One region of the Serratia sp. TSA_198.1 genome, then DNA from elsewhere that is predicted to be linked to it. Evidence: predicted binding sites of a transcription regulator. Region 1 holds the regulator's gene; each other region holds the start of a gene.
What was found. Region 1 encodes LexA, which represses DNA repair genes until DNA is damaged. Its sites were predicted from a motif close to TNCTGTATGTACATACAGNA; they were not measured.
Positions count from the first base shown of each region.

Region 2: uvrB (excinuclease ABC subunit UvrB) is a predicted target of LexA. The motif match lies at 2,575-2,594, and genes of this name have one in related genera.
Region 3: umuD (translesion error-prone DNA polymerase V autoproteolytic subunit) is a predicted target of LexA. The motif match lies at 5,360-5,379, and genes of this name have one in related genera.

Region 1 is NZ_JBQZFP010000009.1:49,120-59,078, reverse strand. Features, by position in the region: gene zur (zinc uptake transcriptional repressor Zur) at 1-40, shown strand, start outside; gene ACUTSW_RS23540 (CsbD family protein) at 155-364, opposite strand; gene dinF (MATE family efflux transporter DinF) at 683-2,020, opposite strand; gene lexA (transcriptional repressor LexA) at 2,122-2,730, opposite strand; gene ACUTSW_RS23525 (diacylglycerol kinase) at 2,849-3,217, opposite strand; gene plsB (glycerol-3-phosphate 1-O-acyltransferase PlsB) at 3,367-5,832, shown strand; gene ubiA (4-hydroxybenzoate octaprenyltransferase) at 5,894-6,766, opposite strand; gene ubiC (chorismate lyase) at 6,784-7,308, opposite strand; gene ACUTSW_RS23505 (MFS transporter) at 7,701-9,083, shown strand; gene ACUTSW_RS23500 (LacI family DNA-binding transcriptional regulator) at 9,105-9,959, shown strand, end outside.
Region 2 is NZ_JBQZFP010000001.1:1,950,450-1,960,408, reverse strand. Features, by position in the region: gene ACUTSW_RS09375 (hypothetical protein) at 1-502, opposite strand, end outside; gene ACUTSW_RS09370 (ATP-binding cassette domain-containing protein) at 675-1,385, opposite strand; gene uvrB (excinuclease ABC subunit UvrB) at 2,705-4,717, shown strand; gene ACUTSW_RS09360 (VF530 family protein) at 4,885-5,142, shown strand; gene yvcK (uridine diphosphate-N-acetylglucosamine-binding protein YvcK) at 5,158-6,075, opposite strand; molybdenum cofactor riboswitch at 6,462-6,605, shown strand; gene moaA (GTP 3',8-cyclase MoaA) at 6,592-7,578, shown strand; gene moaB (molybdenum cofactor biosynthesis protein B) at 7,662-8,174, shown strand; gene moaC (cyclic pyranopterin monophosphate synthase MoaC) at 8,180-8,659, shown strand; gene moaD (molybdopterin synthase sulfur carrier subunit) at 8,656-8,901, shown strand; gene moaE (molybdopterin synthase catalytic subunit MoaE) at 8,904-9,371, shown strand; gene ACUTSW_RS09325 (Bax inhibitor-1/YccA family protein) at 9,503-9,959, shown strand, end outside.
Region 3 is NZ_JBQZFP010000001.1:145,335-155,293, reverse strand. Features, by position in the region: gene ACUTSW_RS00710 (thioredoxin family protein) at 102-596, shown strand; gene ACUTSW_RS00705 (NosD domain-containing protein) at 735-2,090, opposite strand; gene ACUTSW_RS00700 (glycoside-pentoside-hexuronide (GPH):cation symporter) at 2,116-3,537, opposite strand; gene ACUTSW_RS00695 (LacI family DNA-binding transcriptional regulator) at 3,676-4,686, opposite strand; gene umuD (translesion error-prone DNA polymerase V autoproteolytic subunit) at 4,920-5,342, opposite strand; gene ACUTSW_RS00685 (response regulator transcription factor) at 5,880-6,500, shown strand; gene ACUTSW_RS00680 (alpha/beta fold hydrolase) at 6,554-7,375, opposite strand; gene ACUTSW_RS00675 (MFS transporter) at 7,424-9,052, opposite strand; gene ACUTSW_RS00670 (DoxX family protein) at 9,039-9,467, opposite strand; gene ACUTSW_RS00665 (amidohydrolase) at 9,472-9,959, opposite strand, start outside.

The sequences.
Region 1 (9,959 bases):
CGGTGAGCACGATCACAGCATTGCCATCAAGAAGAAATAAATTAAGCGGGATTGGTCAGGCACTTCCCTGTACCTGTGGCCGTGGCGTTAAGGGGATCAAAACACCAGGCCGGCTACAGTCGATTACGGCCACCGTATGCTGTGGCCCTGCTCGCTACCAGCGATACTTGCTGTGGTCTTCCCAGGATTTCACTTCTTTCTCGGCCGCCTCTTTCTGGTAGCCATAGCGTTCCTGGATTTTACCGACAAGCTGTTCGCGTTTCCCTTCAATGACCGCCAAATCGTCATCGGTCAGCTTGCCCCATTGTTCCTTCACTTTCCCTTTAAACTGTTTCCAGTTACCGTCGGCTTGATCTTTGTTCATAGTCTCTCCGTTAACCTGTCGTAAATCAGTTTGATACTGTGCTGACCGGGCGTATAACCAAGCAATTTTTATGGTCTATTACCGCTAACCAAAGGGTTGCCACTCCCCCATTTATTTCGCCAGCCACATGATTAATTGTAGACACAGATAACGACAAAAAAACAAAAACCAGAATAAAAAGCCATAAAAAAACAATTAAACAGAAAAAGACACTAACAAACAAGGTACTACCCGACTGGCATGTCGCTTGTGAACATGTAAGCAAATATAAATAAAAACATAAGAAAAATTACTCAATTATCTATAAAACTCTCTGACTTATTGCACCGTAAACCAGGTACCGCGCAGCCGGTGACGATGCCAGAACCAGCCCAGCGCAATGCCCCGCAGCGACAAAAACACCGCCAGCGCCAGCCATAATCCGTGATTGCCTAATACAGGGACGGTAAACAACGTCAGGCCGAAACCGACGGCCGCCACCGCCATGCTGTTGCGCATTTCGGCGCCGCGGGTCGCACCAATAAACATGCCGTCCAGCAGGTAACACCACACACCGACTAACGGCAGCACCACCTGCCACGGCAGATAATGGCTCGCCAGCGTACGCAACTCGGGTAAAGAGGTTAATGCCGAGATGATTTGCTGCCCGGCAACGGCATACACCACCCCAAAAGCCAGTGCCACCAAACAAGCCTGGCGACAGGCGGCGCGCCACACCTTGCGCAGTTGGCTGTCGTCGCGAGCGCCATAGGCATGGCCGGAATGCGCCTCTACCGCGTAGGCAAAGCCGTCGAGCGCGTAGGCCGTGAAGGTCAGCAAATTCATCAGTACCGCGTTTACCGCCACCACGTCGCCGCCAAGCCGGGCACCGAAGATGGTCAGTGAGGCAAAACACGCTTGCAGCAGCAGTGAACGCAACATGATGTCGCGATTCAGCGCCAGCAGGCGCCGCAGATTACCGCGCCAGGCCTGGCGCAGCATCGGCGCGGAAATGCCTCGTATGCGCATCACCCGCCAGGCAAGCCATAGCCCCAGCAGCAGGGTGGCATATTCAGAGATGACGGTCGCCGTCGCCGCCCCTTGCACGTTCCAACCCAGCCCCATCACCAACCAGATATCCAGTACGATATTCAGCAGGTTACCGATAATCAGCAAGATCACCGGTGCACGCACGTATTGCACGCCAAGCAGCCAGCCCAGGATCACCATGTTGGCTAACGCCGCCGGCGCACTTAGCCAGCGGATTTCGAGGAATAACCGCGCTTGCTCCAGCACCGCGCCATCGCCGCCCACGATCTGCAACGCCATATCGATCAACGGGTGGCGCAGCAGCACAATCGCCACACCGGCCAACACCGCCAGCCACAACGGCTGCATAAAAGCGCGCGCCAACCCCTGAGGATCCTGTGCACCGAGCGCCTGTGCCGCCAGACCGGTAGTGCTCATGCGAAGGAACAGCAGCAACATAAACAGGAAGCTGGTAGCCATGGCACCAATAGCAACGCCGCCCAGATAGGTGGGGCTATCCAGGTGGCCAATCACCGCAGTATCCACCAGCCCGAGCAGCGGAACGGTAATATTGGAAAAGATCATGGGTAACGCAAGGCGCCATAGGGCTTTATCAGTATCGCTGGTGAAGGCAGAAAGCAGGCGCATAGTGAAATGTTCCCGTGGCGGTAAGGTTTGAATGAATCAGAAATGACATCGCCCCAGAGCTGGGGCGATTTAAATCAGAGGACAACGTTCAGGCGTAGCGATTAAATCCAGTCGCCGTTGCGGATCACGCCGACCGCCAGACCTTCAATGGTGAAATTTTGCTGACGCAGGTCGACCACGATAGGCTGGAACTCGCTGTTTTCCGGCAGCAGTTCAACCACATTGCCGTGTTTTTTCAGGCGCTTGACCGTAACTTCATCTTCAATACGCGCTACCACTACCTGGCCGTTCCGCACGTCCTGGGTTTTATGCACCGCCAGCAGATCGCCGTCGAGAATGCCGATATCACGCATCGACATGCCGTTGACCCGCAGCAGGAAATCCGCGCTCGGTTTGAACAGAGAAGGATCCACCTTATAGTGCCCTTCGATATGCTGCTGCGCCAGCAACGGTTCACCGGCGGCCACGCGGCCAATCAGCGGTAAACCTTCTTCATCTTCCATCAGCAGGCGAATGCCGCGTGAAGCGCCGGAGACGATCTCGATCACGCCCTTGCGCGCCAGCGCTTTCAGATGTTCTTCTGCAGCATTTGGCGAACGGAACCCCAGACGCATGGCGATCTCGGCGCGCGTTGGCGGCATGCCAGTTGACGAAATATGATCGCGAATCAGATCATAGACTTCTTGTTGTCTGGTAGTTAATGCTTTCATTCCGCCCCCTGTTTGTTTATACAGTCTTGCTGTGAGTATATACAGGTAAGCGCGGCTTGGGAACCGAAGAATGAATAAAAATCAGGGATTAGCGCCCCGCCGCAACGGAGCGTTCCACTCAGGCAAAGTGCTGCCACAATACCGAACCCCAGACAAACAGCGCCAGTATGATCGTCAGCGTTACCGCCGCCGACCCCATATCTTTCGCCCGCCCGGAAAGCTCGTGGTGTTCCGTGCCCACCCTATCGACAATGGCTTCAATCGCGCTGTTCAGCATCTCGACGATCATGACCAACAGCACCGATCCGATCAGTAAAATGCGCGCTATCACACCCACATCCAGCCAGATCGCCAGTATGATAGCCAGCACGGTCGCCACCAGCTCCTGGCGGAATGCGGCTTCGTGCTGCCAGGCAGCAGAAAAGCCTTTATATGAGTAGCCGGCGGCTTTAATAATACGGGTCAGGCCGGTTGCTTGGTTTGCCATGTTTTTTAGTGCCTTTCACAGAGGTAAGTCATAATTATAGAGCTTGGGTCAGGAAACTCTCCCGGCTCACGGTTTTCCAACACCACAGATCTGCTACCCGGTTTCTGGTATGCTTGCGGCGCATTGCTAACAAGAGGCTTCACGTTGTTATGTCAGGTTGGCGTAAAATTTATTATAAATTATTGAATTTACCACTCAAATTGTTGGTAAGAAGTAAGGTTATCCCTTCAGATCCGGTCACGGAGTTAGGGTTGGATCCCTCACGGCCGATTTTGTATGTTTTACCTTATAATTCCAAGGCGGATTTACTGACGCTGCGCACCCAGTGCCTGGCGCAGGATTTGCCCGACCCCCTCAATCCGCTGGAGATAGACGGCACCGTACTGCCAAGCCACGTGTTTATTCACGACGGCCCGCGCGTGTTCCGCTACTACACACCGAAAGAAGAGTCGGTAAAACTGTTTCACGACTATCTGGATCTGCACCGCAGCAACCCGGATCTCGATATTCAGATGCTGCCGGTGTCGGTGATGTTTGGCCGTTCCCCAGGCCGCGAAGGCCACGGCACGCCGCATCTGCGCTTGCTGAACGGCGTCCAGAAATTCTTCGCCGTCCTGTGGCTGGGCCGCGACAGCTTCGTGCGTTTCTCCAACACCGTTTCGCTGCGCCGAATGGCGACCGAACACGGCACGGACAAAACTATCGCACAAAAACTGGCGCGCGTGGCGCGCATGCATTTCTCGCGTCAACGTCTGGCCGCCGTCGGCCCAAGCCTGCCGGCTCGTCAGGATCTGTTCAATAAGCTGCTGGCGTCCAAAGCGATCGAAAAAGCGGTCGAGGACGAAGCGCGCAGCAAGAAAATTTCCCATGAAAAGGCCCAGCAGAACGCCATTGCGCTGATGGAAGAGATCGCCGCCGACTTCTCGTACGAGACGGTGCGCCTTTCCGATCGCGTGCTGAGCTGGACCTGGAACCGGCTGTATCAGGGCATCAACGTCACTAATGCCGAGCGCGTGCGCCAGTTGGCGCAGGACGGCCACGAGATCGTTTATGTGCCGTGTCACCGCAGCCATATGGACTACCTGCTGCTGTCCTACGTGCTGTATCACCAGGGCCTGGTGCCGCCGCACATCGCCGCCGGCATCAACCTCAACTTCTGGCCGGCCGGGCCGATCTTCCGTCGCCTGGGCGCGTTCTTTATCCGCCGCACCTTCAAAGGCAACAAGCTGTATTCAACGGTATTCCGCGAATACCTCGGCGAGCTGTTTACCCGTGGCTACTCGGTGGAATACTTCGTTGAAGGCGGCCGTTCCCGCACAGGGCGCCTGCTGGAACCGAAGACCGGCACCCTGTCGATGACCATCCAGGCAATGTTGCGCGGTGGCACTCGTCCTATCACGCTGGTCCCGATCTACATCGGTTACGAACACGTGATGGAAGTAGGTACTTACGCCAAAGAGCTGCGCGGTGCAACCAAGGAAAAAGAGAGCCTGTTGCAGATGCTGCGCGGCCTGCGCAAGCTGCGTAATCTCGGCCAGGGTTACGTCAACTTCGGTGATCCGCTGCCGTTGACCACCTACCTGAACCAGAACGTGCCGCAGTGGCGCGAATCGATTGACCCGATCGAAGCCCAACGTCCAAGCTGGCTGACGCCAACGGTCAACGACCTGGCGGCCAAGATCATGGTCCGCATCAACAACGCCGCCGCCGCCAATGCCATGAACCTGTGTTCCACGGCGCTGCTGGCCTCACGCCAGCGCTCGCTGACCCGCGAGCAGCTGCTTGAGCAGTTGGAGTGTTATCTGCAACTGATGCGCAACGTGCCTTACGCCGGCGACGTCACAGTGCCGACCCAAACGCCGGACGAGCTGCTGGATCACGCGCTGAACATGAACAAGTTCGAGGTGGAGAAGGATAACATCGGCGATATCATCATCCTGCCGCGCGAGCAGGCGGTGCTGATGACCTATTACCGCAACAATATCCACCATCTGTTGGTGCTGCCTTCGTTGATCGCCACCATAGTGATGCATCACCGCCGGGTGTCCCGCGCTGAACTGCTGCGGCAGATCGGCCTGATTTACCCGATGCTGAAGGCCGAACTGTTCCTGCACAACGACAAGGAACAACTGCCGGAAGTGCTGCGGCCGCTGATCGAGGAAATGATCCGCCAGCAGCTCATCTGCGACAAAGGCGAGGATCTGGTGCTTAACCCGGCGCGCATTCGCCCTCTGCAGTTGCTGGCAGCCGGCGTGCGCGAAACGTTGCAGCGCTATGCCATCACCATGTCTATCCTCAGCGCCAACCCGAGCATCAACCGCGGCGCGCTGGAGAAAGAGAGCCGCATCATGGCCCAGCGCCTTTCGGTACTGCATGGTATCAATGCGCCAGAGTTCTTCGACAAGGCCGTGTTCTCTACCCTGGTGGCGACGCTGCGTGAAGAAGGCTACATCAACGATGTCGGCGATGCAGTTCGTGAGCACACCCTGGAGGTGTACAGCATGCTGAGCGATTTGATTACCCCGGAAATCAAGCTGACTATCGAGAGCGTCAGCATGCCGGCGGAAACCAGCGTGCAGCCGGAAACGGCGGCGACGGAAGAGAAAGCTGAATAATTGATTGATAATAAAAAACAAAAAGGCACCGTAGGGTGCCTTTTTTATTGTCGGAATACCGCTAGCCCTGCCAATAACTCAATGCGATACCGATAAACAACACCAGCCCGACATAGTTATTATCCAGGAACGCCTTGAAGCAGGCGTCGCGATCGCGGGTAGCGATTTGCTTTTGCTGATGAATAAACAAGGCACCCGCCAATAGCAACGACCAATAAAACGCCCCGCTCAGTTGGGCCAGATAGCCCACCCACAGCAGCAGCAGCAGCGTCGCGAACTGCAGCAGACCGACGATCAGTTTGTCGTAACGGCCAAACAGAATGGCGGTGGATTTGACGCCAATCTTCAGGTCATCGTCACGGTCCACCATCGCATACAGCGTATCGTAAGCCACCGTCCAGCAGATATTGGCCAGCAGCAGCAGCCAGCAGCTTAGCGGCAGTGCCTCGCTAACGGCGGCGTAGCCCATTGGGATGCCCCAACCGAACGCCGCTCCCAGCACGAACTGCGGCAGATTGGTGACCCGCTTCATAAATGGATAGATCCACGCCAGCGCCAGCGCCGCCAGCGACAGCCAGATGGTCATGGCGTTCAGCGTCAGCACCAGCCCAAAAGAGACCAGCACCAGCACCACGAACAGGATCTTGGCCTCTTTCTCGCTCACCCGGCCGCTCGGCATTGGGCGCCCCGCTGTTCGCTTCACATGGCCGTCAACGGCGCGATCGGCATAGTCATTTACCACGCAGCCGGCAGCACGCATCAGGAACACCCCAATCACGAACACCAGCAGGATAGACAGTGGCGGCACCCCCTGCCCCGCAATCCACAGCGCCCACAGCGTTGGCCACAGCAGCAGCAGGCTGCCGATCGGTTTATCGAGGCGCATCAGATGGCCGTAAGCCCGCCATTTGCTTTGAGTCACGCTTCCCTCCAAGGTATTTCCTCTCCTCATCATGCGATTTCCGCGCTGCCCGCAGCGTACAACGGCGAAGCCGGTAAAAACAGTTCTGTCAGCAATAAGGGCTTGCCCGCCAGCCGTAAACGGGAGCGGCGTGCCCATAACGCATCCTGCCGCCCCATATGAATGTAATCGCGAGTCAATTCACCGCTGCTGAACAGATAGCGCCCCAGCGGGAGCGTGCCCAAATCCACCAGCGCCTGATCCGGGCCGGTCAAGGTCTCTTGCGGGATCACCGTGCGCCCCAGCAGCCAAGGCTGGTTATCGCCCAGCAGTATTATCTCTCGTAGCCAGTAACGCGGGCTATCCGGCAGGTGTTCGGCTTCTTCACCCAACTGGTCGCGGGTGACGAAACATTCGCGCTGCGGTTCAACGTGCACGCGACCACAGTGGCGTTCAAAACGGCGGGTCATGGATCCTGGCTCCATCAGCCAGTCACTGACGGCGGCGGGTACCGGGGGGTGTTGCGCAGATAACCACTCAAGCGGCGGCAGGATGGAATCCCTATTGCCAGACATTGTTCTACTCCAGGCCTGGCGCCGCACCCTGCGGCCGCACCAGACCATACAAACTGTTAACAGAAATTCATTGTAACGCAGAAATCCAAAAGCGGCAGGCTGATTCGTGGCGCGGCGGGCAGCAAAATCGCCGCGGTAAAAACGCCGCAATGTCATCTTTCTGCCATCTGTTTTCTTTACCTTCACTCCCCGGAGCGGTGGGGATTCTGTGATCGCCTGCAAACTTTCACCTCTGCAGCATTGTTTTATCTACGCGCGTAGATACCTTTGTCATGCAGCGTTGAATCGCCACCCGCTCGACACTTTTGTCAGCAAACCTTATTGCCGACGCCAGGGAAACCATCTTTAACGGCGCCACTCATGGCGCATGACGAAAAGAGGATATCAATGCCATGAGCGAAACAACGCTTGCCCCCCCACAGGCCACCGGCGATACGCTGGCAGCCGATGAACGCCTGGCCACCAAAGAAGGACGCAGTCAATTCTGGCGCGCCACCTTCTCATGCTGGCTCGGGACCGCTATGGAGTATGTCGATTTCGCCCTGTATGGCCTGGCGGCCGGCATGGTGTTCGGCGACGTGTTCTTCCCCGAAGCTACCCCTATGGTGGCGTTGCTGGCCAGTTTCGCCACCTACTCGGTCGGTTTTATCGCCCGCCCTATCGGCGCTTTGGTGTTCGGCTGGATTGGCGATCGCAAAGGCCGCCGCGTGGTGTTGATCACCACCGTGGCGCTGATGGGCGTCTCCACCACGCTGATCGGGCTGATCCCCTCCTACGCGCAAATCGGCATCTGGGCGCCAACCTGCCTGGTGATCCTGCGTTTTGCCCAAGGGTTCGGCGCCGGGGCGGAGCTTTCCGGCGGAGCGGTGATGCTGGCGGAATATGCGCCGGCCAAACGGCGTGGCCTGGTCGCCTCGATCATCGCTATCGGCTCCAACAGCGGTACCTTACTGGCCTCGCTGGTCTGGTTGCTGGTGTTGCAGTTGGATAAAGCCGATCTGATCGCCTGGGGCTGGCGCATTCCGTTCCTTGCCAGCATTCTGATCGCCGGGGGTGCCCTCTACCTGCGCCGACACGTGCGCGAAACGCCGGTATTTGAACGCGAGCTACAGCAAAACCACCAACGCATGCTGGACGCTTCCACCGCTGCGCCGGATGACCGCAGCTATCTGCAGCGCACCAAAGCCTTCTGGGTGATGCTCGGCCTGCGCATCGGCGAAAACGGCCCCTCTTACCTGTGCCAGGGCTTTATCGTGGGTTATGTCGCCAAGGTGCTGATGGTGGATAAGTCGGTGCCGGCATTGGCGGTGATGATCGCCTCACTGTGCGGCTTCCTGGTGATCCCGCTGGCCGGTTGGCTTTCCGATCGCTTCGGCCGCCGCATCACCTACCGCTGCTTCTGCCTGCTGCTGGTGTTGTACGCCTTCCCGGCTTTCTGGCTGCTCGACAGCCGCGATCCGGCGACGGTGATTTCGGTGATTGTCGTCGGCATGTGCATTGCGTCGCTGGGGATTTTTGGCGTGCAGGCCGCTTACGGGGTGGAGCTGTTCGGCGTCAAAAATCGCTACTCAAAAATGGCGTTCGCCAAGGAGCTGGGCTCGATCCTCTCCGGCGGCACCGCGCCGCTGATCGCCACCGCGTTGCTGTCCGGCTTCGGTCACTGGTGGCCTGTCGCCTGCTATTTTGTTGTAATGGCGGCCATTGGCTTAATCACTACCTTCTTTGCACCGGAAACCCGCGGCCGCGATCTCAACCTGCCGCAGGATGCGGTGTAACCAGGGGCACAGGAACCCAACTTGAATAATCAACCCGCGCGGCGCATCACCCGCGCCGACGTTGCTCGCGTGGCGGGCACGTCGGTCGCCGTAGTCAGCTACGTGATCAACAAAGGCCCGCGCCCGGTCGCAGAAGCCACTCGCCTGCGCGTGCTGGCGGCGATCGAGCAGACCGGTTATCGGCCAAACGACGTCGCCCGGGCGCTGGCCTCGGGCAGCACGCAGACCTACGGTTTGGTCGTGCCCGATATCTCCAACCCGTTTTTTGCCATGTTGGCGCGGGCGCTGCAGCGTGAGGCATTCAGCCACGGCCGCGTGTTGCTGCTGGGCGACGCCGGTGATGACCGCCAGCGCGAGTACGAATTAATTAACCATCTGCTAAACCGTCAGGTCGACGGCCTGCTGTACACCAGCGTCGACCGCCATCCGTGGTTCGATTTGATCCGCACCTCCGGCACGCCGTGCGTGATGATCGACACCATCGACAGCCATGCCGGCATCTGCGCCATTCGCGTCGACGAACGTGACGCCGCCCGCCAGGCAACCCGCCACCTGTTACAGCACGGCTACCTGGAGATCGGCATTTTTGTTGGCCCGCTGACCATGCTTAACGCACAAGATCGCCTGAACGGCTGGCGTGATGCTCTGCGCGAAGCGGGCATCACGCCGCGCGAAGAGTGGATTTTTGAAGCGCCCTATACCCGCCAGGGTGGGTTCCAGGCCGCACAGAAAATGGTTCAAGGTCCCCGCCCTCGGGCGATATTTACCTCCAACGAACAGCAGGCGCTCGGCTGCCTCTCCGCGCTGGCGGAACATCGCCTGCATGTGCCGGACGATCTGGCTATCATTTGTTTTAACGGCACGCAGCAATCCGAG
Region 2 (9,959 bases), on a different contig from region 1:
AAAAATTCCCCAGCAGGCTTTCTGGCGAGTCAAACAGGATCCCGTCAATAAAGTTGTATTCGACTTTTTCTTCATCGGCCACAGTAGGCGGTGTGGATTTTTTCTTTGCACCGATCCCTTTGACGGTAAAGTTTTTTAAGATTGGCGCTGGTCGAATTGGGACACCATTATCCAATGCGAGGGCGGTTGTGTAGCAACGCATAAAGTAGTTGTGATCGCTTTCAGTGCCACTCGGAATCTTAGTGGTTATATTTACGCCGTTGCCGTCGATATAAACGAAGCCCACGTCGATATCGGTCTTGGGCGCTACCCATTCCTCAAAGGGCGCAGTGAATTTGACGATTGCCGGTCTTTTTAATGTGTCTTTAATGAAGGTTTGCGCTTTGATCAGCTCATCGCGTGACTTGACGTAAATCCCCCCGATATCGAGACGTTCTTTTAGGGTCCAGATCTTCGTGTTCAGATCGCTATATTGAATAAATGCTGCGTCGTTATCGGCCATTGTCCACTCCTCAGTAAGGTCAATCAGGTATGAAAGCCCGTTGAGTATGGAAGGCGTGTTGACTCATTCACAGCAATGCGGGCTCTGTCCTGGCTGGTACAACACAGGAGCAGAGAAAGGGGATCAACCGGCTCGAAAGAGAGCCGGGGCGCAGTACTCCGCGCCCCGCCAGTTACACTGCCAGATAGGCATTGATCAAGTCCTCGTCCAACTGCTCCAGCGTGCCGTTCGCCACACTGCGGCCCTGATCCATCAGGCAAAAGCGATCCGCTACGCGGCGCACAAACGGCAATTTGTGCTCCACCAGCAGGATCGTCATGCCCAGTTCGCGGTTCAGTTTGCGGATTGCATTGCCGATATCGGCGGCGATCGAAGGCTGTACTCCGCTGGTCGGTTCGTCGAGGATCAGCAGCTCCGGTTCCAGCACCAGCGCACGGCCAATCGCCAGTTGCTGTTGCTCGCCATCGCACAAATCCCCGGCCCGGCGGCTGCGCATTTCCCGCAGGTTGGGGAACAGGCTGTAAATGAGCGGCGGAATGCGCCGGGTTTTGTCCCGGCCGGCCATCAGCGCCACCTGCAGGTTCTCCTCCACGCTGAGCTGCGAGAAGATTTGTCGCCCTTGCGGCACGTAGCTGATGCCCAGCGCCGCCCGGTTTTCCATCGGCTGCTGCAACAGATTTTGCGGGGGTTCGTCCGCCAACTGCCAGGTCATGCTGCCGCTGACGACCGGCAAATGCCCCATAATGCAGTTGACCAACGTGGTTTTGCCCACGCCGTTACGACCGATAAGCACCGTGCACTGGCCGCGCGGCAACTCCAGGTTAATATCCCACAGTGTATGATTTTGCCCGTAGAACTGGTTCACTGACCTTAAACTCAACATCCGGCACTCTCCTCAAAGACCCGTATTCCACTCGTGGATGTGTGCCCAAATGGGCACAGGCGTAACGCGTTCCTGCTAAAAACCACACCGATTTCACCGGCCGGCATCAGAGCAGGAACGGCCATCAAACGTCTACTTCCCTGCGTTATCCACTCCTTACTGCTTGAACCGCCCTGGCGGTTTCTTTCCCGAGTGTCTTAATGTCCAGAATAAAATGCTGCATGCCTACCTTTAACGAGGTAGTTACGGTTAAGGAAAAATAAACGATTTACAGGCAAAAATGGTTGTTAATGGCGTTTTATCAGCGTGTTTTCGCCTTTGTTGTGTCATTGCCAGTTATTTAGCCCCAGGCTGACGCTGAACGTAGAGCAGCTAATCCTGCCGTACCGACGCGGATATTTCACCTGGTCTCACTTTTGCCGTTAAACGATATTGCAACTCTCAGGCCAACTTTTACAATCGGGGAAAAAAGGGGGAATGTTATTGTCTTGTTAACCGTTTGTCGGGTGTAGACTGGCCCAGCGGCCCGGCCAAAAATGCGGTGGAAAGTTAACGCGGACGATTTTTGCACTGTTGCAGTGCTGTGAGGAAAAGTGATGGTGCAAACTATTTCGCCGGTTGCGGCAAGATGCGGCACATGAGCGCAAAAATGGGATAAATGTGTTTTTGGCAATGGGGCTGTTTAGCATTAATCGGTATAAACAAAGCGAATTTTTTGTGAAAAAATAACTAAAAAAGCCGTTTCGGCGAGGAGAAACGGTAAAAAGCGTTCTTTCTGCAACTCCCGTCACGGGCGGGGCGGTGGGAGTTATCCACTATTCCTGTGGATAACCTTGTGCATTAGATTTAGAAAAGCGGTTTAAAGCGAGAGCGGGCGCGGGTTCTGTTCGCGTTGGCCGCATTCTCATCTTTTTATTAAATGTGTTTAATATCAATAAATTAACTAAAATCAAGACACGAATGTATTGATGATGTGGCTATGTATGATTTTTCGCCGCAGTGCTATCAATAAGTTAATTTTTGACGGATTTTGGGGATAAATCAGTTATTGACAATAAAAATGTCACGCGACTGTAACCCTGTCGGTGCATCCACGCCCCGCCGACGCGCATCAGGCGGCGCTTTGCCATTGCGCGTCGGTGCCGGGGTCAATGGCGGGCTACGCCATCTTGAGCAACGAATCGCTTGAAGCTGGTTTTATATCCAGTATCATAGGCACTGGCGAAAATCGCCGGGGCTTTCCATAATTAGGGGCCATTCGTCGAGCATCCGCTCCATGGCCGCCTGAGCGCGCGCATCTCCACAGGGTAGCCGAGTCAATGAGTAAAATTTTCAAACTGCATTCCGATTTCAAACCGGCCGGCGATCAGCCGGAAGCCATTCGCAAGCTGGAAGAGGGCCTGGAAGACGGCCTGGCGCATCAAACGCTGTTGGGCGTTACCGGTTCGGGCAAGACATTTACCATCGCCAACGTCATCGCCGATCTAAACCGGCCGACCATGGTACTGGCGCCAAACAAGACGCTGGCGGCGCAGCTGTATGGCGAGATGAAAGAGTTCTTCCCCGAGAATGCGGTTGAGTATTTTGTCTCGTACTACGACTACTACCAGCCGGAAGCCTATGTTCCCAGCTCCGACACCTTTATTGAAAAAGACTCCGCGGTGAACGAGCACATCGAACAAATGCGCCTTTCAGCCACCAAAGCGCTGCTGGAACGCCGCGACGTGGTGGTGGTGGCATCGGTGTCGGCAATCTACGGTCTGGGCGATCCGGAGCTGTATCTGAAGATGATGCTGCACCTGACCAAGGGCATGATCATCGATCAACGTTCGATCTTGCGGCGTTTGACGGAGCTGCAATATTCCCGCAACGATCAGGCTTTCCAGCGCGCCACCTTCCGCGTGCGCGGCGAGGTGATCGACATCTTCCCGGCAGAGTCGGACGAGCTGGCGCTACGCATCGAGCTGTTTGATGAAGAAGTCGAGCGGCTTTCGCTGTTCGATCCGCTGACCGGCCAGATCGAGCAGGTGGTACAGCGCTTCACCATTTACCCGAAGTCGCACTACGTGACGCCGCGCGAGCGGATCCTGCAGGCGATGGAAGAGATCAAGGTGGATCTGGCCGAGCGGCGCAAGGTGCTGCTGGCCAACAACAAGCTGCTGGAAGAACAGCGCCTGACGCAGCGCACCCAGTTTGATCTGGAGATGATGAACGAACTGGGCTACTGCTCCGGCATTGAAAACTATTCGCGCTATTTGTCCGGGCGCAGCGAGGGCGAGCCGCCACCGACGTTGTTTGACTACTTGCCGGCGGATGGCCTGCTGGTGGTCGATGAATCGCACGTCACCATTCCGCAAATCGGCGGTATGTACAAAGGTGACCGCTCGCGCAAGGAAACGCTGGTGGAATACGGCTTCCGCCTGCCGTCGGCGCTGGATAACCGCCCGATGCGCTTTGAAGAATTCGAAGCGCTGGCGCCGCAGACTATTTACGTGTCCGCCACGCCGGGCAAATATGAGCTGGAGAAATCCGGCGACGACATTATTGATCAGGTCGTGCGGCCTACCGGGTTGCTGGATCCGATAGTGGAAGTGCGGCCGGTCACCACCCAGGTGGACGACCTGCTTTCCGAGATCCGCAAGCGGGTGGCGGTCAAGGAACGCGTGTTGGTTACCACCCTGACCAAGCGCATGGCGGAAGATCTGACCGAATACCTGGAAGAGCACGGTGAGCGCGTGCGCTATCTGCACTCGGACATCGATACCGTGGAACGCGTCGAAATCATTCGTGACCTGCGTCTGGGCGAGTTTGACGTGCTGGTGGGCATCAACCTGTTGCGTGAAGGGCTGGACATGCCTGAGGTGTCGCTGGTGGCGATTCTGGACGCAGACAAGGAAGGTTTCCTGCGTTCCGAACGCTCCCTGATCCAGACCATCGGGCGTGCGGCGCGTAATCTCAACGGCAAGGCAATCCTCTACGGCGACAGAATTACCGACTCGATGGCCAGGGCGATTGGCGAGACCGAGCGCCGCCGCGTCAAGCAGCAGGCGTTCAACGAAGAAAACGGCATCGTGCCTAAAGGCCTGAACAAGAAAGTGTCCGATATCCTGCAGTTGGGCCAGCCGGGCAACCGCAGCAAGGGCCGAGGGAAGGGCAAGGCCGCGGAAAGCGCCGCTCAGTATCAGCACCTGACGCCAAAAGCGCTGGATCAGAAAATCCGCGAGCTGGAAGCGCAGATGTATACCCACGCGCAGAACCTGGAGTTCGAGCTGGCCGCCGGTTTGCGTGACGAAATCCACCAGTTGCGCGAGCAGTTTATCGCCATCTCGTGAGCCGTTGGGGCACCGTATTCGGTGCCCGCATCCATCGGGGCGAATTTCTTCGCCCCCTACGGTGATGTGAACGCTGCGGTTTGAAAGACGAAGGGTATAAATTTCTTGTCGCCTGCGCCAAAGCTGATTATGGTGTGCGGCCAATTGACTAACGCGAGCCAAAGACCATGACCGAACACCAGTCCAAAGACCCGTTGCACGGCGTCACTCTGGAACAACTTTTAACTAAGCTGGTGGAGAGCTATGGCTGGTCAGGGTTGGCCGAACGCATTCGCATCAACTGCTTCAGCAGCGATCCCAGCATCAAATCCAGCCTGAAGTTTTTGCGCCGCACGCCCTGGGCGCGCAAGCAGGTGGAAGATCTCTATATCGATATGGTCAACAGCGCCGTCAGCGACAACCCGTGGCTGCGTGGGCGCGATTAACCGACCGCGATTAACTCAGGCGCGGGTGCCCAGTTCTATCAACGCCTGATCCAGCGCCTGGCGCAACAGTTGGCGATCGTGGCGGTAAGGAATATCGGCGGCTTCCAGCGGTTGCTGAATCACTACCCGATCCTGCACTGCCCCGGTATCCGCCGCCGGGCCGACAATCAGCGCATCAATCATCTTGCGGCCAATCCGCTCTTCCATCAGTTCCAGCTTGTCTTTCAGTGACAATGCCGCCGCCGCGACGCTCAGTTCGCGCCCCAGATTGCCGATGTAAATCATATTGGCGCTGCTGCGACGCAGAGCCTGGGTGAGATCGTCCAACAGTAACAACGGCATCAGGCTGGTGAGAAAACTGCCCGGCCCAATCAGGATAACGTCGGCCTGCGCGATGGCGTCCAGCGCTTCACGCGTGGCATGGACGTGCGGCGACAGCATCAGCTCCTGCGGCATATGGGTGAGCTGGTCGATATTCACCTCACCGTAAACCTGGTGGCCTTCGTGATCGTGCGCCATCAGATCCACCGGCTGCTCGGACATCGGGATCAGCGCCGCGTCCACTTTCAGCAGGCTGCGTACCAGATTGATCGCTTCCAACGGGCGCACGCTAAGATGATCCAGCGCTTTCAGCATCAGATTGCCGAGATTATGCCCCGACAGCTCGCCGTTGCCGCTGAAGCGGTATTCGAACATCGCGGAGGCGACGCTCGGTTCGGTGATCAGTTGATTGAGACAGTTGCGGGTATCGCCCCAGGCAATGCCGCCTTCCGAGCGGCGGATGCGACCGGTGGAACCGCCATTATCGGTGGTGGTCACAATGCCGGTTAAACGGGAGCCTAAAGACGACAGGGAAGACATCACGCGACCAAGACCGTGGCCGCCACCTAATGCCACCACCCGATCGAGATCGGCCAGGGTACGATTACGCATAAATTTCCTTACAAAGGGGGCTGAAACTGCCCGCATAAAATAGCGGATCTGGCGTAAAAACGCGATATACCCGTCATACTTGAAGTTGCCTCTGTGTTGGCTGCAAGCGCTTACCCCAGTCACTTACTTGAGTAAGCTCCTGGGGGCTCCCGCTCTTGCCGTCGGGAGGCAACTCCAATTATTTAGGGTAAAAGAGTGTCATTTGCGTGATTCTGGTCAATTCACCTGCGTAAGGGGCGTTTATCATGGTTAACCAGACTCGCGGCCACCTAAAAACGCTGTATACACAATTATATAGCGAAATTGCGAGTTGGCTATCGCGTTTATTTAGCGCTAGTATTCTGGTGAAAACCACGGTTTCGTTCCGGCTATTTAAGCAGCGGGAACTGAGACCAAAACTCCTAGCCTCTGGGCCTACGTTGTTCTTGCGAACAATATGGCGCTTGGGCCGTGGCGAAGTCAGCCACCAGGGTGCAGAGTGGAAACGCTCGCATCTCCCGACTTTGGAAAGGTGTTATGGTGCCGCAACTCATTGATGCTTATGAGCGTAAGTTCTATTACTTGCGCCTGTCGATCACCGACGTGTGTAACTTTCGTTGCACCTACTGCTTGCCTGACGGTTACCGACCTAACGGCAGCCCGAAAACCTTCCTGTCGCTGGATGAGATCCGGCGCGTCAGCCGCGCATTCGCCGAACTGGGCACTGAAAAGGTCCGCCTGACCGGCGGTGAACCTTCGCTGCGCCGCGATTTTACCGAGATCATTGCCGCCGTGCGTGAAAACCCGGCCATCCGAACGCTGGCGGTCACCACCAACGGTTACCGTCTGGCGCGCGACGTCGCCCAGTGGCGCGACGCCGGCCTGACGGCGATTAACGTCAGCGTCGACAGCCTGGATGCCCGCCAGTTTCATGCCATTACCGGCCAGGACAAGTTCCGCCAGGTGATGGACGGCATCGATGCCGCGTTTGCCGCCGGGTTCAGCAAGGTCAAGGTCAATGCGGTACTGATGCGTGACGTCAATCATCAGCAACTGGGCGCATTTCTGCACTGGATCAAGGACCGCCCGATCCAACTGCGTTTTATCGAACTGATGGAAACCGGCGAGGGTGGCGAGCTGTTTCGCCGGCATCACGTGTCCGGCGAAGTGATTCGCTTGCAACTGGAGCAGCAGGGCTGGCAACGGCAACCCCGCGGCCGCAGCGACGGCCCGGCGCAGGTATTCAGCCACCCGGATTATCAGGGGGAAGTGGGGTTGATCATGCCGTACGAGAAAGATTTCTGCGCCAGCTGCAACCGGCTGCGGGTCTCCGCCATCGGCAACCTGCATCTGTGCCTGTTCGGCGAGCAAGGCATCACGCTGCGCGATCTGCTGGCGGACGACGGCCAGCTCGAGGCATTGAAGCAACGTATCCAGGGCGGGTTGCTGAGCAAAAAACAGACCCATTTCCTGCATCAGAACAACACCGGCATTACCCAGAACCTGTCGTTTATCGGCGGATAATGCTCTGCATATCTCAAGCCGCAGCGTTGTTGGCTGTAACTTGAAATCTATTGGGCATCCAACGAAGAGGAGCATCGTTAACAATGAGTCATGGCAGCAGTGAATTCATTCCGGCGCATATCGCCATTCTGACCGTCTCGGACAGCCGGGGCGAAGCGGAAGACACCTCCGGCCACTATCTGCAGGAAGCGGCGCAGGAGGCGGGCCATCAGGTGGTGGATCGCGCCATCGTCAAAGACGATAAATACCTGATCCGCGCGCGGGTTTCCGCGTGGATTGCCGATGAAGGCGTGCAGGCGGTGTTGATCACCGGCGGCACCGGTTTTACCGCCCGCGACAACACCCCGGAAGCGCTGCTGCCGCTGTTCGACCGCGAGGTCGAAGGATTCGGCGAACTGTTCCGCATGGTGTCCTACGAAGAAATCGGCACCGCCACTATCCAGTCGCGCGCGCTGGCCGGCATCGCCAACCGGACGGTGATTTTCGCCATGCCGGGTTCGACCCGCGCCTGCCGCACCGCCTGGGAGCGCATTATTGAAGAGCAGTTGGACGCGCGCCACCGCCCGTGCAACTTCCAGCCCCATTTGAAGAGATAAGATCCATGACGCAGTTAACCCATATTAACGCCGCGGGCGAAGCCCATATGGTCGACGTGTCCGCCAAGGCGGAGACGGTGCGCGAAGCCCGCGCCGAGGCCTTTGTCGAGATGCTGCCCGCCACGCTGGCGATGATCCTCGGCGGCAGCCACCACAAGGGCGACGTCTTCGCCACGGCGCGCATCGCCGGCATTCAGGCGGCGAAACGCACCTGGGAGCTGATCCCACTGTGCCATCCGCTGATGCTGAGCAAGGTTGAAGTGCAGTTGGAGGCGCAACCGGAACACAGCCGGGTGCGCATTGAAACCTGCTGCCGGCTGACCGGCAAGACCGGCGTCGAAATGGAAGCGCTGACCGCCGCCTCGGTCGCCGCGTTGACCATTTACGACATGTGCAAAGCGGTGCAAAAAGACATGGTGATCGGCCCGGTACGGCTGCTGGCGAAAAGCGGCGGCAAGTCCGGTGATTTTAAGGTGGACCTATGATTAGCATTCTGTTTTTTGCCCAAGTGCGCGAACTGGTGGGCACCGGCGAGTTGTCGATGCCGGCGGACTATCCCACGGTAGAGGCGCTGCGCAGGGCGTTGTGCGCACGCGGCGAACGCTGGGCGCTGGCGCTGGAATCCGGCAAGCTGCTGACGGCAGTCAATCAGTCGCTGGTGGCGGCCGAGCACCCGCTGCGCGCCGGCGATGAAGTCGCTTTCTTTCCGCCGGTAACCGGAGGTTAACAGTGGAAAACACCCGTATCCGCGTCGGCGCAGCGCCATTCAGCGTCGGCGATGAGTATCAGTGGCTGGCGCAGTGCGATGACGACGGCGCCGTCGTGACCTTCACCGGCAAGGTGCGCAACCATAATCTGGGCGATGACGTCAGCGCGTTGACGCTGGAGCACTACCCCGGCATGACCGAAAAAGCGCTGGCGGAGATCGTGGTGGAAGCGCGCAACCGCTGGCCGTTGCAGCGGGCGACGGTGATCCACCGCGTGGGCGAGCTGTTTCCCGGCGAGGAGATTGTGTTCGTCGGCGTGACCAGCGCGCACCGCAGCATGGCGTTTGCCGCCACCGAATTCATCATGGACTACCTGAAAACCCGTGCGCCGTTCTGGAAGCGCGAAGCGACCGGGCAGGGCGACCGCTGGGTCGACGCGCGTGACAGCGATCGTCAGGCGGCGGAACGTTGGCATAATGCGAGTAAATAACGCTTCAACAGCGGAAACAAATCAACACCTTTGCAACTTTCAGCTTAGGCTTTCTGTGGTACGCTTATAGCAGGTGAAACCTGACATAACAGGGTTTCGAAATCTTGTTCAATACGCAAAAGGTAACCGTCATGGACCGATATCCACGCTCTAATGGTTCAATCGTTGAACGTGCCAACAGCGGCATTCAGGCTTATATGGCGCAGGTTTATGGCTGGATGACCTGTGGCCTGCTGTTGACGGCATTCGTTTCCTGGTACGCGGCCAACACGCCCGCGATCCTCAACTTTATTTTCTCCAGCCAGATCACCTTCTTCGGGCTGATTATCGCTCAGTTGGCGCTGGTGTTCGTGATTTCCGGCATGGTCAACCGCCTGAGCGGTACTGTGGCTACGTCACTGTTTATGCTTTATTCGGCGCTGACCGGGTTGACGCTTTCCAGCATTTTCATCGCTTACACCTACAGCTCGATCGCCAGCACCTTTGTGGTGACCGCCGGGATGTTCGGCGCGATGAGCCTGTACGGCTACACCACCAAGCGTGACTTGAGCGGTTTCGGCAGCATGTTGTTTATGGCGCTGATCGGTA
Region 3 (9,959 bases), on a different contig from region 1:
CCCCGTTTGGCTGAGGTAGAATGGCAAAACAGATCCCATTGGCCTTTATCATTGCCAGAGTGATGTGATGCCGAGTGCCAGTTAATACCTAAGGAGAATACATGCAAGATTTCAAAGCACTGCTTGATGCCGCATCGGGTTACGGCGAATTTGTTGCCGGCGGAACAGAAGAAGACAGCAAGGCATTGCGACATTTTGAGGTGCTTGCCACAGGGGCATTACCTGACGATGTCATCAATAAGTTGTCACGGCTTCCGGGTTCATACAGCATTCTGGTTGCGGCTGAAATGTGGTGCCCCGACTGCCATAAAAACTTGCCCGTTATCCATGCCGTTGCCGCGTCAACACCGGCTATTCGTTTGGGCATAGTTACGCGCGATAAGGCGGAAGCCGTCTTTAAAGCACACTTTGGTGTCGATAAAGTCAAAATTCCGTTTGCGGTGGTACTGGATGAGAATGCGACTCCGCTGGGGCAGTTTATTGAACGGCCTAAAACCGCCATCGGCAAGAACGGAGAAGTGACCGAAAGTTACAAAAACGGCGAACTTCTGGCCGATACCGCCCGTGAAGTGACTTCAATTTTTCCTCAGGGCTGAGGATCGCCAGAAAACCCGATCAAACAACGCCAGGCGAGTGAGCCTGGTGCTGGGTGGCACCGGATACTAATAAAAAACGAGTAATATCAATAAGAGTCTTAGCCCTGCTTATTTGCAGGGCTTTTTTGAATAGACGATTTATACCCCTGGCATTGGCGTGGCTCTGAATGCATTTACAGCCTTGTCCATAACAACCTGTGCGTTGCTTCCCGAATCAAGAACCGTATTTTTAACCGATTCGTTTTCTATCAGTACGGTGGTCACGTCAAGCGCCTTCAATTGATCGGTAGCCAGCAAAGCGCCCACTTGCGTAGCGAAACAAGACCCCGTTGCTATAGCCTGCACCTCCGACGCTTCGGTAGTGGCAACAATATGATTGCCAGAAATATAATTTCCCTGCCCCGAAGCGATACGTATTATTACAGGTGTTGCACCAGGGGGCGTGACATACTGGGTACCTATCGTTTCAGAAATATGATTGGCAATCACAGAGTTATTGTCACCACTGATATAGAGAATGCCATACAAATCATCCAAGCCATTGTTGTATGCCTGCATAGGAGGCCAGGGTTCACGGTCACGTAAAAAGTGATTTGAAGAAACCAAATTTTCCGAGCAGTTTCCCTGGAGCACCACCATTCCCGGGTAAAATGAATGAAATCTATTGCTGGAGATAGCTGAGCGCACTACGCCAGAAAAATGGACGCTGCTTTTACCCCGTGGGAAAATATTGTTGGCCGTAATTAAAAGCCCACCAAAATTCTCAGCATAAATTGAGTAGCCTTTATAACCAGCGCCTATCAGATTATCGGTCACTTTTGACGCCTGCCCCGAACCCCGTAGCTCTATACAGTTTCCGCATTCAGCGATGAAATTATCATGAATATCCAGCGCATCTGCATTATAAATAGTCACCCCATGCTCCAAATACACCATCCCCATACCGGTAATCCGGAATGAGTCTTGAGCACTGGCAATATAAATACCTGTTTTCCCGTTTGTGTAGCTATTTTCTGGATCATTGTTTCCTGAACCATCATCCAAAAAATGTAAACCATCAATACAAAAGTCAGCAAACTCTACCGAGCTAATTCGGGGTGCGCCATCACGCCGAACATAAAACGCGGCTCCTGCATGCTCCTCATCGTCAGCCGCTGACGATATGCCCACCTGTATTCTGCTGCCCCCCGGCCACACTTCGTGCCAGTTTGCCAGCTCACTCTCCGGAGTATTAAAACGAATACTTGAAGAGGTGAAACCATGACCAGAACCCGCAATTTTCAGATAGCTGATGTCAATAACCACCTGCGTAGTAAGATGATAGTCACCTGGCGGGATATAGATAACGGCGCCTGGTTTACCACCTTCATTCATATCAACGTCCGTTTGCCTGCTTTTAACATCCGCGATAATGCTATTAATTACCTCGCCAATATCCTCATACGGATTACCCACATTCCATTCTGTTACATCGTAGTAATTTTCACTCGCCATTAATTAAACCTCTTATAAGATGACATTAAAGGACAGGAACGTCTTTATATTCCAGTGATTGGCCCCGACCGTTCTCCAGCTCACGCTTTGCAAGATCGACTTTGATTTTTTCGAGGAGCGCATTATTCAGCTTGAAGTAGCGCACCATAAACGCGCTGATGAAATAACTCACCATGGGCAGTAACGAGAACATCATGATAATGCCCTGAATCGTCTCCGTATTCTGTGCCGGTTTATTGGCAATATACCCGGTAAACGACAGTATCCAGGCAACGATCGCGCCGGCCACCGCCAGCCCCATTTTCAACATAAACAGGTTGCCGGCGAAGGAGATACCGGTCAGGCGTTTACCGAATTTCCAGTCGCCGTAGTCGTCAACGTCGGACATCATTGCCCACAGAATGGGGCCCGACTGGATTAAATGCAGAATATTGATGACGATAAACAGCGTTAACAGCGGTGTCAGCGATTTCGGGTCGACAAACCATAACGCAAAGGACAGGATGCCGAGAATGATGTTGATAATGCGGAACAATTTTATTTTATCGAAGCGATCGGTGAGCGGCTTGGCAATCACGCTACCCAGCATATTGCTGGCGACGCCGAGCGCCATAAAAAAGGTGATAAATCCTACTGAGGCCTGCATTACGTAGGTGGCGTAATAGATAGTGACCGCTCCGCGAATAAAAGCCGGGAAGACATTCAGGAAGGTAATCGAAATCATCAGTAGCCATTGGTCATTTTTGGCGATGTCTTTCAGATCCCGCATTAAGCTGTCGTTGGCTTTAATCGAAACGACGCGTTCCTTGATACTGGAGAAGCAGAACAGGAACATTAAGGTCGCAGCGCCGCCCATGATCATCATCGTCATCTGGAAACCGGAAGCCCGGTCGCCATTACCCAGCCAGTCGGTCAGGGGCAGGATGGAAGAAGAGACGATAAGCGTCGCCAGGCCGTTCAGGAAGAAACGCCATGACAGACAACCCATGCGTTCTTTCTGGTTCAATGTAATGACGCCCGCTACCGAGCAATAGGGAATATTGATTGCCGTATAGATCAACGACATCACCAGATAAGTTACCCATGCATAAATGATTTTTCCGTTCATGCTCAGGTCTGGTGTGGTGAACATCACGACGGCACCCAGACCAAACGGCAGCGCCATCCACAACAGCCAGGGCCGAAATTTACCCCAGCGGCTTTTGGTGCGGTCGCAAATAGCGCCCATGACCGGATCGCTAAAGGCGTCAAAAATGCGGATGACCAGAAATAATGTGCCCACAATCCCGGGATCCAAGCCATACACATCGGTATAGAACCATGTCAGGTACAGCGCCAGCACGCTCCAAATCATGCAGGATCCGGCATCCCCCATACCGTACCCCACCTTTTCTTTCAGGCTCAGCTTTTCGTAAGCGCTTTGCTTTTCTATTGCGGTAGCAGACATAAACCCACCTCTTTATTGCGCAGTCATGAATACAAAGCACGGGCCGTGTTCCAGCCATCAACGCCAGCACTTTCATCGTTTTTTGTTAAAAGGAATCCCTGGCGCAAACAGTTGCACCTTGGCTAAACCTGAATCGAATTACAGGGTAGTGATGTGAATATTAACGCTGCTCTCTCGTATAATTAATCGTGAGACAATTTCATGCATTTCGATACTTTCCTGCCTAACTTGATTTTTCACCATTTGAAAGGCCAGATGAGCAATTTCGCTTATCGGTTGTGCCATGCTGGTGATCTTTTTTGTTTGCGCCAATAGGGTGTTGTCGAAACTGGCGATGGCAATATTCTGAGGTACCGCAACGCCTTTTTCTTTTAACCCATCAATAATATAACTGGCGGCGACATCGTTATAAACTAAAAGACAGGAACAGGTTTTATGCTGCTTCGTTAATTTTTCGATGATGACATCAAGTATATTTATATGGCCTGATATTTTTTCTCCCACGCCTTTGGTTATCCAGAACTGGTTCTCTTTGGCTAGAGCCAGACCATGGCTGCTGATTTTTTTACTGTAGGAAGACACTTTTCGATTATCGACACCTTCCTGAGCAACAAAACCAAATGAGGTATGCCCCGTTTGCATGAAATGTTCCGCAATACTTTCCGCGCCTTTACCTTGGTTAATTGATACGGAGTTAAAAAAACGGGAAACCTGCGTTACGACTGCCACCGGAATGTTGGTGATCGTTAACCACTCAGAGAGTTCAGCTTCCACTTCTGTCGGTACCCACAGCAGGCTGTCGATCCCCATGCCAACCAAGGTATGGATAATTTGCTTATCCTGCTGCGGTTGATTCTGATGCGTTTTAACGATAACCGACTTACCAATGTATCTGGCCTCTTCTTCAAATGTCGCCAGCAGCTCACAGAAGTGAGGGTTAACCAGATTAGGCAATACCACGCCAATCAACCCGGAACATTTGCCGCTAAGTTGAAAGGCGCTCTTGCTTGGCACATAACAAAGATAATCCATCGCATCACGCACCGCCTTGCGTGTTTCCGCCACTACGCTGGGGTGGTTATTTAAAACCCGCGATACGGTGGCGGTAGAGACCCCGGCTTTTTTTGCTACGTCTTTAATGGATGCCATAATGATTAATGCGTCTCCCTAACAATGGAACTCACTATAAAGTGTGACGGGAGTTGAAAATGCAAGCCAGTTCACATGTCGTTGTGTTACATCAAACCACGGTTTGCGCTCTCAATTTTATCTATCGCGGGGTTTTGTTGAGTCAATAGAACTTTGGGCCGCCAGCAGGTTCGGAACGCTGTCCTTCTGGTTTGATGCGCAGGTCCTCCAGGCCGGGACTTTTAATTTCCCCCTCACACCGCAGCATAGACAATAAAGGTGACCACGCCGAAGATCTCCAGCGCGTCTTCGTCACCGAAGACGATCGGCGAATAAGCCGGGTTCATCGGCAGCAGCCGCAGATCGGGGTGGCGCTGCAACTTCTTCACCGTGAACTCGCCGTCGATGGCGGCAATGACAATGTTCCCGTGCTCCGCCCGCAGTGAACTGTCGACGATCAGCAGATCGCCATCCTTGATGTTGCCCTCGACCATCGAATCGCCGCTGGCGCGCACAAAGTAAGTGGCGTTGGGGTGCCGCACCAGCAGTTTGCCGATATCCAGCCGGGCTTCCACATAATCCTGCGCCGGAGAAGGGAAACCGCAAGCCACGGGATCGACAAACAGCGGCAGTGCCGGCGTGGTTTTATTGTCTTCGGAAGGGGAAATGAACAACATAATGAACAACCTCACTTAACTGTATTTTTATACAGTATCGCAAAGAATTTATCGCGTTCAAGTTGTTTACTTGAGGATCCCGGGAACCGATTGATGCCGTGGGAAATTTAGCTGCCCTGGCCGGCCGGCAACCTATCTGCATTTTCCCCCTCAGGCATCAGTAAACACCTTTACTGCAAGAGCACGCCATAGCTATAATAGTATGATTTTTCACTAAAAATTGATCAGTTTATTCTCGATTTGCCTATCATTTCAGCCGGTCTGCTCACCGATGAGCAGACCTTCGCACTGATATGATCGCTCTGTGTTCATCGTCTAAACTACAAGTCTTTATCTTTTTCATTGAGGTGTAACCCCAGCCTGAATGGCCTGCAGCGCAGAGCAGCCTGATTATCCCCCGCCATGTCTTCATTTTGACATCCGGATCGGGTTAATTAGGGGGTAGCACGAGCGCATTTGCCGGCCGAAGAACGGCGGGCTGCGTGGGATTCCCTTGGGTACATGCCCGGTTTCAGGGCGTAATTGCAGAGGCAAGCTATGGAACATGTCGTTTATGTCGTCGATGATGACCATTCAGTCAGGCAATCTATTGTCAGGCTGTTAAACTCTGCCGGCTACAGTGCCGTTGATTTTGACTGTGCAGAAGCCTTTCTTTCACACTCCTTTCCCGCCATACCCGGCTGTATCATTCTGGATATGCGCATGCCGACCGGAGATGGTTTCGAGGTAACCGAGGCGCTGAAAGCGAGCGGCCGGGAAATGCCGGTGATCTTCCTTACCGGCTACGGCACCATCCCGCTGTCGGTACAGGCGATGAAAGCCGGTGCGCATGAGTTTTTGACCAAGCCGGTCGCTTCCGACGATCTGCTGAAGGCGGTTCAGGAAGCCCTCAATCTGGCCGAGGAAAATTCAGATCAGTTGCGCGAGCATTACGAACTGAAACAGCGGCACCTCACGCTGACGCCGCGCGAACAGGAAGTGCTGGAGCTGACGATTAAAGGCTTGATGAATAAACAGATTGCCGCAGAGCTGGGCGTCAGTGAAATTACGGTCAAGGTACATCGTCGCCGGGTGATGGATAAAATGCAGGTGCGTTCTCTCGCGGATTTGGTGCGTCATGCCGAGCGGTTAAATCTCAGTAAATCCAAAGCATCCTGACAAATCGGCTCATGTGCAGGCATACAGGGAACCCCGCACATGAGCCATTTTGCTTAGCGAGCCTGTAAAAACGCCAGGAGATCGTCGTTTAACCGGTCCTGATGCGTTACGGCAAAGCCGTGAGGCGCATTGTCATACACCTTCAGTTCAGCGCCAGGGATCGTTTCAGCGGCCACTTTACCGGTGACGTCAATCGGAACGACTTGATCGTTGCTGCCGTGGATCACCAGCGTAGGCACATCAATCTTCAGCATATCGTCACGGAAGTCGGTTTCCGAGAACGCAGTCACGCACTCGATGGTCCCCTTCAGCGATGCCAGCAAAGCAATGTTCAGGGTCTGGGTCAATACGCCTTCAGAGATCGTCTGGCCGGCATTGATGCCGTAAAAGGGCACGTTGAAATCGCTGATGAACTGGGCGCGGTCTTTACGTAACCCATTGCGGATCCCTTCGAAAACGGACAAGTCCACGCCTTGCGGATGCGTTTCGCTTTTGCCAAACATTGGCGTAACCGCGCCTAACAACACCAGACCGGACACGCGTGCGCTGCCGTAGCGGCCGATGTAGCGGGCCACGTCGCCACCGCCCATAGAAAAGCCCACCAGCGTGACGTCCTGCAGATCAAGCTGCGTGATCAGTTCATTGATGTCCGATGCGAAAGTGTCGTAGTCATAGCCGGTCCAGGGCTGATCTGAACGGCCAAAACCGCGGCGGTCGAACGCAATGACACGGTAGCCGCGTTCAGCCAGAAAGTTTAGCTGGCTGTCCCACATATCCGCGTCCAGCGGCCAGCCGTGGCTGAACAGCACCGGCTTCCCCTTCCCCCAGTCTTTGTAGTAAATCTGCGTACCGTCGTTCGTTTTAATCGTGCTCATAACAGACCCCTTGGCAGTGTTTATAAACTCAGAGGCTGACGGACCCGGTTAAACCGGCGCCACCAGATAACGGATCAGCGGCAGTGTTTCGCCCTGATGAAATGCACAAATACGGTTTTGTATTTTCTGGTCATTCATGGTGTAACGCTCCTGCTGGCGCAGGTACTCCATCCAGGAACCGACCACAAACGTCTCGACAAAAACGCCGGGCTGAAGGATGTCCTCATACACGGACCAGTTGATGGCGCCGCCGCGCCGCCTGACGCGCCGCATGTCCTGCATGCATACCGTGAAGGCGCGCGCATCCTCTGCCGTAACCAAATATTCGTAGCTCACCATCACCGGCCCACGGTCATGGCGCACATCCAACTCAGGCGTGGCGCCCTGTTCCGTACTGATGTCCAGGTTCAGGTCGGGATCCTGGTCCAAACGCCAGCGGTAAACCGTGGTGCTGGCCAACACCATACCCAACGCGGCCACGCACAGTGAAACGGGAATGCCGAAATGCGAGGCCAACTGTCCCCAAATGGCGCTGCCGGCGGTCATGGAGCCGAAGAAGACGGTCAGATACACCGCCAACGCGCGTGCTTTCACCCATTTCGCCGCGCTGCGCTGTGCGCCGAGGTTCAACGTAGACAGCACCGCTATCCAGGAAAAACCGGTGAAAAATTCAAACGCGTTGAGCAGCCAGACGTTACGGACAAACGCCAACGCCAGCATCGTGACGGCAAACAGCAGGCTTGCCAGCACCATCAGCCGATCCGGGTTGAAGGACTTACGCAAGCGAGGCAGTAACACCGCACCGAAGATGGCCCCTACGCCGATAAAGGCCAGCATGATCCCGTAACCGCCCGGACCAAGCCCAAGTTCACGTCGCGCGACCAGCGGCAGCAAAGCCCAGCCCGCACTGCCGAACGTGAAAAAAGCTACCGTACGAACCAGCACATTGCGCAAAACCGGTGCGGCATGTACATAGCGAAACCCGGCGCGAACGGCGGAGAAAAAGTGCTCGGGCGGCAGGCGCTGAACGCTCGGTTCCGCCTTCCAGCGGTAGAGCACCCAAGCTACGCCCAGCACCGAGATGGCGTTGAGCAAAAACACCATCCAGGGGCCGGCGAAGGAAAGAATCAGGCCCCCCAACGCCGGGCCGATGGCGCGGCTGATGTTGATGCCCAATGAATTGAGCGCAATGGCCGGCCCCATCTCATTTTTGCTGACCAAATCAGGCACAATGGCCTGGAACGGCGGCGAACTCATGGCCGCACCGGTGCTCAGCAGGAAGGCCGCAACCAACAACACGCTAGGGGTGACGTGGCCCGTCACCGACAAAAGGGTCAGCCCGGCCGCGGCGATAAACACCCAGACCTGCGAAAACAGCAGGTATTTACGGCGATCGACAATATCCGCCATCACCCCGGAAGGCAGCGCAAACAGAAACATCGGCAAGCTGCTGGCCACCTGGACCATGGCGACGGACAGCGGATCGGCACTGAGCGTCAGCATGGTCCAGTTCACCCCAATATCGTTCATCCATGAACCGATATTGGAAACGACGGTGGCTATCCACAGCATGCGGAACACGCGTTGACGTAGCGGTTGCCACGGCGATGCGTTCACCGCCGGCACCTCTTTCAGCGCTTCAGCTGTGATGCTGTGAATATCATTAATCTGCGTCATAACGCCTCTCCAGCGGCCTGTCTGCACCGATACGCCACTTACCCGGCCCGGTTATCGCCAGCGTGGTAAAGATGATCAGCAGCAGCCAGCCGAATTGCCCTTCGGCGATAGACCAACCTGGGTGCACGAACAGCATCGCCACCAGCAGCACGCCGATAATGGGCAGACAGGCGATACGCGTACCGAACCCCAGAATAATGAACACCGGGCAGACCACTTCCGCCAGAATGGCGGGCAACAGGCTCATGTAAGGTCCGAAGCCAAAAGGATCTTCGATGCGTGTCAGTTCTTCGCTGAAATTAAACACCTTCGGCAAACCATGCACATGCAGCAAGAGCAGGCTTCCGGTCAGGCGCAGGAAGAACAGCCCCAGATCGATCCGGGGCGCGATGAAAAATGCAGATGACGTTTTCATAGGATTAAAACGCAAAGCAGCTGCAGCCAAGCGTGCCCCAGAATGCATTGTCATCTGCAACGGGTACGCTGGAACCGCGGGCAATATCATGATTGTGGGTATGTACCCCACAAGGGCCGCTGCAATGATGCGCCTGTGACATCATGCCCACGCGTGCATTCGCTACCGGCGGTGCGCTGCGGTAGTGACCCGGCACCTTCACCACCGGCGACCAATCCGGCAACACCGGAATGGACGGTGGCGCCAACGGCCCGAACGTGCCGGCGGCATAAACGATGTCGCCACCGACCACCGTCAGCACGGATTCGATGCCCTTGATCTCTTCTTCAGGTACGCAGAAGTAATCCTTGCTGAGTACCGCCATGTCCGCCAGTTGGCCCACTTTGATCTGCCCTTTTTTGCCCTGCTCGCTGGAGAACCAGGCGCTACCCTGCGTCCACAGCATCAGCGCGGTATCGCGATCCAGACGCGCATTGGCGTCATACATCTGCA